DNA from 4 places in the Halotalea alkalilenta genome. Region 2 is predicted to be linked to each of the others. Evidence: predicted binding sites of a transcription regulator. Region 2 holds the regulator's gene; each other region holds the start of a gene.
What was found. The regulator sigma-54, encoded in region 2, starts transcription at its own class of promoters, with help from an activator protein. The targets are predictions, from matches to a motif close to TGGCACNNNNNTTGCTNT.
Positions count from the first base shown of each region.

Region 1: A5892_RS03710 (amino acid ABC transporter substrate-binding protein) is a predicted target of sigma-54. The motif match lies at 1,109-1,126, and genes of this name have one in related genera.
Region 3: A5892_RS04725 (ammonium transporter) is a predicted target of sigma-54. The motif match lies at 1,067-1,084, and genes of this name have one in related genera.
Region 4: glnL (nitrogen regulation protein NR(II)) is a predicted target of sigma-54. The motif match lies at 802-819, and genes of this name have one in related genera.

Region 1 covers NZ_CP015243.1:833,814-836,015, reverse strand. Annotated here, with positions in the region: gene A5892_RS03710 (amino acid ABC transporter substrate-binding protein) at 1-991, opposite strand, end outside; gene A5892_RS03705 (isopenicillin N synthase family dioxygenase) at 1,816-2,202, shown strand, end outside.
Region 2 covers NZ_CP015243.1:1,957,238-1,959,439, reverse strand. Annotated here, with positions in the region: gene lptB (LPS export ABC transporter ATP-binding protein) at 1-65, shown strand, start outside; gene A5892_RS08575 (RNA polymerase factor sigma-54) at 226-1,662, shown strand; gene hpf (ribosome hibernation-promoting factor, HPF/YfiA family) at 1,751-2,065, shown strand.
Region 3 covers NZ_CP015243.1:1,068,154-1,070,355, reverse strand. Annotated here, with positions in the region: gene A5892_RS04735 (septal ring lytic transglycosylase RlpA family protein) at 1-40, opposite strand, end outside; gene A5892_RS04730 (VOC family protein) at 275-709, shown strand; gene A5892_RS04725 (ammonium transporter) at 1,173-2,202, shown strand, end outside.
Region 4 covers NZ_CP015243.1:204,829-207,030, reverse strand. Annotated here, with positions in the region: gene glnA (glutamate--ammonia ligase) at 1-459, shown strand, start outside; gene glnL (nitrogen regulation protein NR(II)) at 865-1,971, shown strand; gene ntrC (nitrogen regulation protein NR(I)) at 2,073-2,202, shown strand, end outside.

The DNA of each region.
Region 1 (2,202 bases), 1.1 Mb from region 2:
TCCACAGCGCATTGACGCCACGCGGAATATCCAACGGTGAGTCGGCGCCTACGGTGCGATCGTAGACCTCGGCATAGTTACCGACCGTCTTGATGATGTTGTAGGCCCAGTCGTTGGAGAGTCCGAGCTGCTCGCCGAAGTTGCCGTCCTGGCCGAGCAGGCGGGCGACGTCGGGGTTCGGCGGGTTGTCGCGCATCTCGTCGACGTTCTCGCTGGTCACGCCCAGCTCCTCGGCGTTGAGCATGGCGTAGAACGTCCAGCTCACCACCTTGCCCCAGTCCTCATCGCCGCGGCGAACCATCGGGCCCAGCGGCTCTTTGGAGATCCGCTCGGGGAGGATCACAGCGCTGTCCGGATCGTTGAGCTGCAGGCGCAGCGCCGCGAGCTGGGAGGAGTCGGAGGTAAGGACGTCGCAGCGGCCGCTGTCGAAGCCGGCGGCGGTCTGGCTCGACTCATCGAAACCGATCGCCTGGTACTGCATGCCCTGGCTGTCGAAGTAGTCGGCGAGGTTGAGCTCGGTGGTAGTGCCCGAAGCGACGCAGATGGTGGCGCCGTCCAGCTCGGTGGCATGCTCGACGCCCAGCTCCGACTTCACCATGAAGCCCTGGCCGTCGTAGAAGTTGACCCCGCCCGGGAAGGTGAGTCCCAGCGAGTTGTCGCGCGAGGAGGTCCAGGTGGTGTTACGCGAAAGCAGGTCGACTTCTCCGGACTGCAGTGCGGTGAAGCGCTCGCTGGCGGTCAGCGCGGAATAGACCACGCTTTCCGGGTCGCCGAAGATCGCGGCGGCAATCCCACGGCACAGCTCGACGTCGATCCCCTCCCATTGACCCTGGGCGTTGGGCGCGGAGAAGCCTGCCAGGCCATCGCTCACGCCGCAGCGCACGGAGCCCCGATTCTTGGTGTCGTCGAGGGTCGCGGCCTGGGCGCCGAAGCTGACCAGCGCGGCACCGAGACCGACACCGGCGAGGGGCAACAGGTGTTTGATACGCATAGGGTAACGTCTCCAATCGTTAGCATTTGTCGTTATCACGAGGCGTGCGCCGCGCTAGCCACGTACCGTCCGTTCCCCAAGGACGGTGGTCGCATTTGCCACAGTAACAATCTGTGTACTGCAAAGAACGTTCCAACTTTGCGCGTCGCCGCCTACGAAGTCGCCCCAACCGGGGCCTGGACACTATCCGATGCCTCAGCATTCCTCTCAAGGCGACCTTGGCAGCGCAGCTATGGTGCAGGCTGCGACCCGTTCGTCGCCCTCGAAACCCCTTCCCTCCTCTATGACATCTTTCATTTAACCTTTCGTTTCAGCCAGTTGCTAAAAGATTACGGGCGAATGACACCGATGCCCCAGCACGGTGCCGGGGGCGCGCACAAAACGTGCTTAATGCGCATTTAATGTTCCAATTTGGTGCAATGCGCCCATCTCCATGCCGGCGACGCATCGCCAGGGTATCGCCATAGTGAGAAAATCGTTTTGGATTCATACGTATAGAAACACTCGTTGATGAACGCATGAATCGAAAAACCTTTGGCACGCTTCCTGCTTTCTTTCCATGCGTGGCCCCCAACGGGCGCCACCATGGCGACGTCGATCGCCATCCCCAATCAAGAGAGTAGAAGCGGTCAGGGCTCCCGCCCGGGACATTGCTCTCCAAACACGCCTGTCAGGCTTTTTGGAGACGACCACCGCCATGCGCATTCCTTCCCCGTCCTCCCTCTTTCCACGGTGTGTCTGCGTTCGCACGCCGCGGGGGCGAACGGTGGCCTGCGGGATCGCCATGGCGAGGGCGAGCGCGAAAGCCTTCGAGCGGAGACCCCATGATGACCGAACACTACCCTCGCACTACCCCTGCCGCGTCCGCGAATTCCACCCCCGCTGCCTCACGCCTGGTCGAGCTCGACAAGGAGGCCCGCATGGGCGCACGGGGCGTGGAGAGCGACGCCACTGCGATCCCGCTGATAGACCTGAGCGATTTCGACGCGCGGCGGGAAGAGATCGCCGACGAGCTGTGGAATGCCGCCACCGAAGTCGGCTTCTTCCAACTCGACGGCCATGGCATTGCTCTTGAAGAGATCCGCGCCGCTTTCTCGGCGATGGAGGCATTCTTCTCCCTGCCCGAAGCGGTGAAGGCGCGGTATCCATTGCAGCGCGCGTTGAATGTCGGCTGGGAGAGCAAGGCGCAGGTGCGGCCCTCGACGCGCACG
Region 2 (2,202 bases):
CCAGCGCGATCCTCGCCAACCAGCATGTGCGCGACGTCTATCTCGGCCAGGACTTCCGCCTTTGATGCCTTGAGGCAGGCACTCCGCCGCCGCCCCAAGGCACGAAAAGCCCTGTTTTAGCAAGCTGGCATGAAACTTGCTAACCACAACGCTTTTAGTTCTTGCACATCCTCGTCAGGCCGGTATAGCGTTAAGGCATCCCATTGAGAATGCCCTGACACCACGATGATGAAATCCTCCTTGCAGCTGCGTGTCGGCACCCAGCTGACGATGACGCCACAGCTACAGCAAGCGATCCAGCTGCTGCAGCTGTCGACGCTGGATCTGCGCCAGGAGATCCAGACGGCGCTCGAGAGCAATCCCATGCTCGAGCTCGACGAGGAATTCTTCGACCAGGAATCGAGCGACGAGGAGCACCGCGATCCCGAGGCCCAGGACGAATGGGCCACGGATATCCCCACGGAACTCGTCCTCGACAACGAGTGGAGCGATACCTTCCCGGATGCCGCGCTGGGAGCGATCGGACCCAGCGGCGGCGAGCCGGTCGACATCGAACGCAATGCCCGGGGCGAAACCCTGTTCGACCTGCTCAGCTGGCAGACCGGCCTGCTCGACCTCGACGCCCGTCAGCGCCAGATCGCCGAGACCCTGCTCGACGGACTCGACGACAGCGGCTATCTCCGCGACTCGTTCGACGAACTGGTCGAGGGGCTGCGCGCCCAGGGCCTTGAGAGCGTCGATACCGGCGAGGTCGAAGCGGTACTGTTCCAGCTCCAGCAGCTCGAGCCCACCGGCGTGTTCGCCCGCGACCTGCAGGAATGCCTGTTGCTCCAGCTCGACGCCCTGCCCGCCGGCACGCCGCATCTCGCCCAGGCGCGCCGGCTGGTACGCCAGTTCCTCGACGCGCTGGCCGGCTGCGACATGAAGCTGCTCAAGCGCCGCCTCGGCCTGAACGACGCCGAGCTGGACGCGGTGATCGCGACGATCCGCACGCTCGATCCCTATCCCGGCCAGCGTTTTTCCAACAGCACCCAGGAGTACGTGATCCCCGACCTCGCCCTGCGCCACTACAGCCACATCGGCTGGCAGGTCGAGCTCAATCCCGAGGCGCTGCCGCGAGTGCGGATCCAGGCCGATTACGCCAACCTGATCCGGCGGGCGGACAAAAGCGACGACAACACCTTCCTCAAACAGCACCTGCAAGAGGCCCGCTGGCTGATGAAGAGCCTGTCGAGCCGCAACGAGACCCTGCTCAAGGTCGGGCGCGAGATCATGCTGCGCCAGCGCGACTTCATCGAACGCGGCGAGGAAGGCATGCGGCCATTGATCCTCGCCGATATCGCCGAGGCGGTCGGCATGCATGAATCGACCATCTCGCGGGTGACCACCCACAAGTACATCCACACGCCGCGCGGCGTATTCGAGCTCAAGTACTTCTTCTCGAGCCACGTCGGCGGCGAGGGCGACACCCATGCCAGCACGGCGATACGCGCCCGGATCAAGAAGCTGATCAGCGAAGAGCCCGCGCGCCGCCCGCTCTCCGATGCTCGCCTGGTCTCGCTGCTGGCCGAGAACGGCATCGTCGTCGCCCGGCGCACCGTAGCCAAGTACCGCGAGTCGATGGGAATCCCCGCTTCGAGCGAGCGCAAGCGCCTAGCCTGAAATAGAAGCAATAATCATCATCGGGAGGCTTGGTCGGGAGCGCAAAACAGCTACAATCAAAGTGTCCATCGCAGCCAAGGAGCATGTCATGCAGGTGAACATCACGGGTCATCACGTTGAACTGACCGACGCACTGCGCGACTACGTAAACCAGAAGCTGGCACGCTTGGTGCGCCACTACGACAACATCACCAACGTACAGGTGACCCTGTCGGTGGAGAAAGAACGCAAGCAGGCAGCGTGCAAGATGAACGTCTCGGGAGGAGAGCTCCACGGCACCGACGAGCAGGACGACATGTACGCAGCGATCGATTCGATGATCGACAAGCTCGACCGCCAGCTGGTCAAGCATAAGGAAAAGCACCTGGCGCGCGCCCAGGGCACCGGCACCGCTGGTCTCTGATTCCCAGTCGCCTCTCTGCCGACACGCCCTCACGCGGGGCGTGTCGTGTTTTCGTCACCATTGCCGGCGAAGATGACCGCTGGCGGCATTCGAATCCCATCCTTCGCGGGTATCCGCTCCAACCAGCGCGAGGAATC
Region 3 (2,202 bases), 890 kb from region 2:
GCGCTAACAGCAGGGCCAGAGCCGCCAGGGGCGGGCTCATTCGCGCAGCACGCGAAGCGAGGGAGCATTGACGCATGGTCGAGAACTCTTTCTTGAATGGACTCGCCGGACAAAGGCGCCTTGAGTGTCTGGGTAATTCCTGTGGAAAACGGCGCGATCCCGCGCCCGGCGTTGTACCGCCCGCCTCGCAAAGCTGCCGAGGATCGTGACAATTAACGACAAGTTGCCGTAAAAGTCCAGAAAAACCCTGAAAACCGCCCTGTCAGGAGCGCCCATGACGGCTTCATCCCCCACTTTGCCCCCCGCCGTCCAACGCGTGGTCGAAACCGCACTCTATGTGGACGACCTCGCGCGCGCGGTCGATTTCTACCGCCGGGTGCTGGGCCTGGCACCGATGTTTCACGACCGTCGGCTGGCCGCCTTCCCGGTAGGGTCATCCGTATTGCTGCTGTTCCTGCGCGGCAGTGCCACCACAGCGGTAGAACTGCCCGGTGGGCGGATTCCTCCCCACGATGGCGCGGGTCCACTGCACATCGCCCTGGCCATCGAACCGACCAGCGTCGACGCCTGGGAGCACTGGCTTGCGAACCTAGAAGTCGAGATAGAGGGCCGCACCGACTGGCCGAGCGGCAGCCTGAGCCTTTACTTCCGCGACCCGGACCAGCACCTGGTCGAGCTGGTGACCCCGGGGCTTTGGAAAAACTATTGAGCCGACCGACAGGGTCGTGCATAAGCACCAATTTGGCGCACGACTACACCGAACGATCCCGCTACCCATTCATCCAAGCCTGAGCAATCAGCCGAAAATGCGCATGCCGGCTCAAGACCGGCGTGAACACTGCTCGCACCGAAACATAAAGGTGCAAGTATCAGCCTATGCACAGCGAATCGTACTTGCGTGATGCAACGGGTGGAAAAAATCGCACCGAATTAATGCAAATGTAAGATCAACGCACCATTATTGAAACGGATTAAGCCAAGTCCCGAATTGACCATTCGTCCCAAGGGCCGAAGAGAAGCCCCTGAAAAATTACAACCTATTGATTAGAGTGATATTACTTCCCAATGGAAGGCTTTATGCTTATTTAAACCCAACTTAACGAAGCAGCTGTTGTGCCATTGACCACTTCCCAATGGCCCGGCGGCTGTCCTTGCGTCTGGAGTAGCAAACGATGTCAGCGAGAAGCGCCTTGATCCCAGCCGCCGGTTTGTTCGGCGTCCTGCCCCTCTCCGCCTTCGCCCAGGAAGCGCCGCCCGTGGCGGATAGCGGCGATACCGCCTGGATGCTGGTTTCCACCGTGCTGGTGCTGATGATGACCATTCCTGGTCTCGCGCTCTACTACGGCGGTCTCGCCCGCTCCAAGAACGTACTCTCGGTGCTGATGAACTGCTTCGCGATCACCGCGCTGGTCAGCATCATCTGGGTGATCTACGGCTACTCGCTGACCTTCGACGCTACCGGCATGGTCGAAGGCGTGACCAATTTCAGCTCCTTCGTCGGCGGCTTCGATCGTGTCTTCCTCTCGGGCCTCGACACCTCGAGCCTCAACCTGACTTTCCCCGAAAGCATCTGGATCACCTTCCAGATGACCTTCGCGATCATCACCCCCGCGCTGATCGTCGGCGCCTTCGCCGAGCGGATGAAGTTCTCGGCGATGCTCTGGTTCACCGGCCTCTGGGTGACCTTCGTCTACTTTCCGATCGCCCATATGGTATGGGGCGGCCCCGGCGCCTTCATGGGCAGCGAATGGGGCGTGATCGACTTCGCCGGCGGCACCGTGGTGCACATCAACTCCGGGATCGCCGGGCTTGTGGCGTGCATCGTGATCGGTAAGCGCAAAGGCTACCCGACCACCCATATGGCACCGCACAACCTCGGCTACTCGATGATCGGTGCAAGCCTGCTGTGGCTCGGCTGGTTCGGCTTCAACGCGGGCTCGGCCGGCGCCGCCGACGGTAGCGCGGGCATGGCCATGCTGGTGACCCAGATCGCCACCGCCGCCGCGGCCCTGGGCTGGATGTTCGCCGAGTGGAGCAAGAGCGGCAAACCGAGCCTGCTGGGAATCATCACCGGGGCGATCGCAGGCCTGGTCGCGGTGACGCCGGCCGCCGGCACCTGTGGTCCGATGGGCGCGATCATCCTCGGCGCAGTGGCCGGCGTGATCAGCTTCTTCGCCTCCACCTCGCTCAAGCGTGCGCTCG
Region 4 (2,202 bases), 1.8 Mb from region 2:
AACTCCTATAAGCGCCTGGTGCCGGGCTTCGAAGCGCCGGTCATGCTCGCCTACAGCGCGCGCAACCGTTCCGCTTCGCTGCGTATTCCCTACACCTCGAGCCCGAAGGGCAAGCGCGTCGAGGCTCGTTTCCCCGACCCGACCGCCAACCCCTACCTGGCCTTCGCCGCGCTGCTGATGGCTGGCATCGACGGCATCCAGAACAAGATCCATCCTGGCGACGCGCTGGACAAGAACCTCTATGACCTGCCGCCGGAAGAAGGCAAGCTGGTGCCGACCGTTGCTTCCAGCCTCGAGCAGGCGTTGGAAGCGCTGCAGGAGGATCGCGAGTTCCTGACCGCTGGCGGTGTGTTCACCGACGATACGATCGACGCTTACATCGAACTCAAGATGGAAGAAGTCAATGCGGTTCGTATGGTGCCGAGCCCGGTGGAATACGAGCTCTACTACAGCGTCTGATCACCGCTGGCCAGCTGCCTGAGCTGAGCGCCGAGCGCCAGTTCGGGTAGCGGATGGCATTGGATGGTTACCGAACCCCGTCGACATCGTGCGACGGGGTTTTTTATCTCCACCTGTTCCTCTCGGATTGAATTGGTGCACCTCTCGCGTGCAGGCAAAGGTGTGGACTGGTTGGGTCGCATGGAATGTGTCGATGCCCCGGGCGTGCCGATGAGCAGCGGGCTGAGGCGAAAGGTGGTAGGCAGGTGTAGATTATGCGTGCACTGTTATGGTGCACTTGCGCGGCGTGCTATTAACGGAAGATGCGCTCCAATGGCGCGTGTCACGGGCGCGGTGCAACTGTGGCGCGCTTCTTGCACTACCCAGGTGAATGCTCCCTTTATGGAAGACAGGATGAGTCAAGGCATGTACCCGCGCCTGCTTGAGCACTTGACCACCGCCGTGGTCCTGCTGGATGACCAGCTCCGGGTCCGTTGGTTGAATCCAGCGGCCGAGGCCATGATGGGCTTGAGCTTGGCGCGGGTAGAGAACAGCTGTCTCGAGTGCCTCGACGGTGAGGAAGGGCAGATCAGTGCCATGCTGCTCAAGGCGATGGCCGAGCAGCACCCTTATACCCAGCGTGAAGCGACCCTGCTGGTCGCCACCGGCGAGCAGGTCACCGTCGACTACACCGCGACCCCGCTTTCCGCGGATGAACTGCTGATCGAGCTGGAGCCGCGCGACCGGCTGCTGCGCATCTCTCGCGAGGAGGCGCTGATCGCCCGCCAGGAGATGGTCAAGGTGCTCACCCGCGGGCTCGCGCACGAGATCAAGAACCCGCTTGGCGGCATTCGCGGCGCAGCCCAGCTGCTCGAGCGAGACCTGCCCGACCCAGCGCTCGCCGAGTTCACCCGGGTGATCGTCGAGGAGGCCGATCGGCTGCGCGATCTGGTCGACCGGATGCTGGGGCCGAACACCTTGCCGCATCACGAGCCGGTCAACATCCATGTGGTGCTCGAACGGGTCGACACCCTGCTGCGCGCTGAGACCTCCCATGTAGAGATCCTGCGCGACTACGACCCGAGCCTGCCCAACGTGCTCGGTGACGAGTCGCAGCTGATCCAGGCGGTACTCAATGTCGCCCGTAACGGTCTCCAGGCGATGGAGGAGAGCAACACCGAGTCGCCGCAGCTGATTCTCAAGACGCGCGCGCGGCGGCAGTTCACCCTCGGCGTCGAGCGCCACCGGCTGGTGTGTGAAGTGGGCATCATCGATAACGGCCCCGGTATTCCAGAGTCGCTGCGCGAGTCGCTGTTCTACCCGATGATCTCCGGGCGCGCCGAGGGCACGGGGCTCGGGCTTTCGATCGCCCAGTCGATCCTCCATCAGCATCAAGGCCTGATCGAGTGCGACAGCCGCCCCGGGCATACCGAGTTTCGCCTGCTGGTGCCGCTCGATCTCGATCCCGAGAGCGTGGCGGAGGGGCGCCGGGCAGGGCCTGCAGCGGATGCCGCGGGCTTTCCGTACAAGTGAGGACCCCGATGAGCGACGTGAAGAACAACGAACCAACCCCCGACGACGGCCACGTCGCGGTCGCGGCACAGACAATAAGCCAATGCTGACGAGGAACCCTCATGAGTGACGTAGCGCGCGTATATATCGTCGATGACGACCGTGCCATCCGTTGGGTGCTCGAACGCACCCTGGCGCAGCCCGATCTCGACGTGCACAGCTTCGAGCGGGCCGATGCGGCGCTCGAAGCGA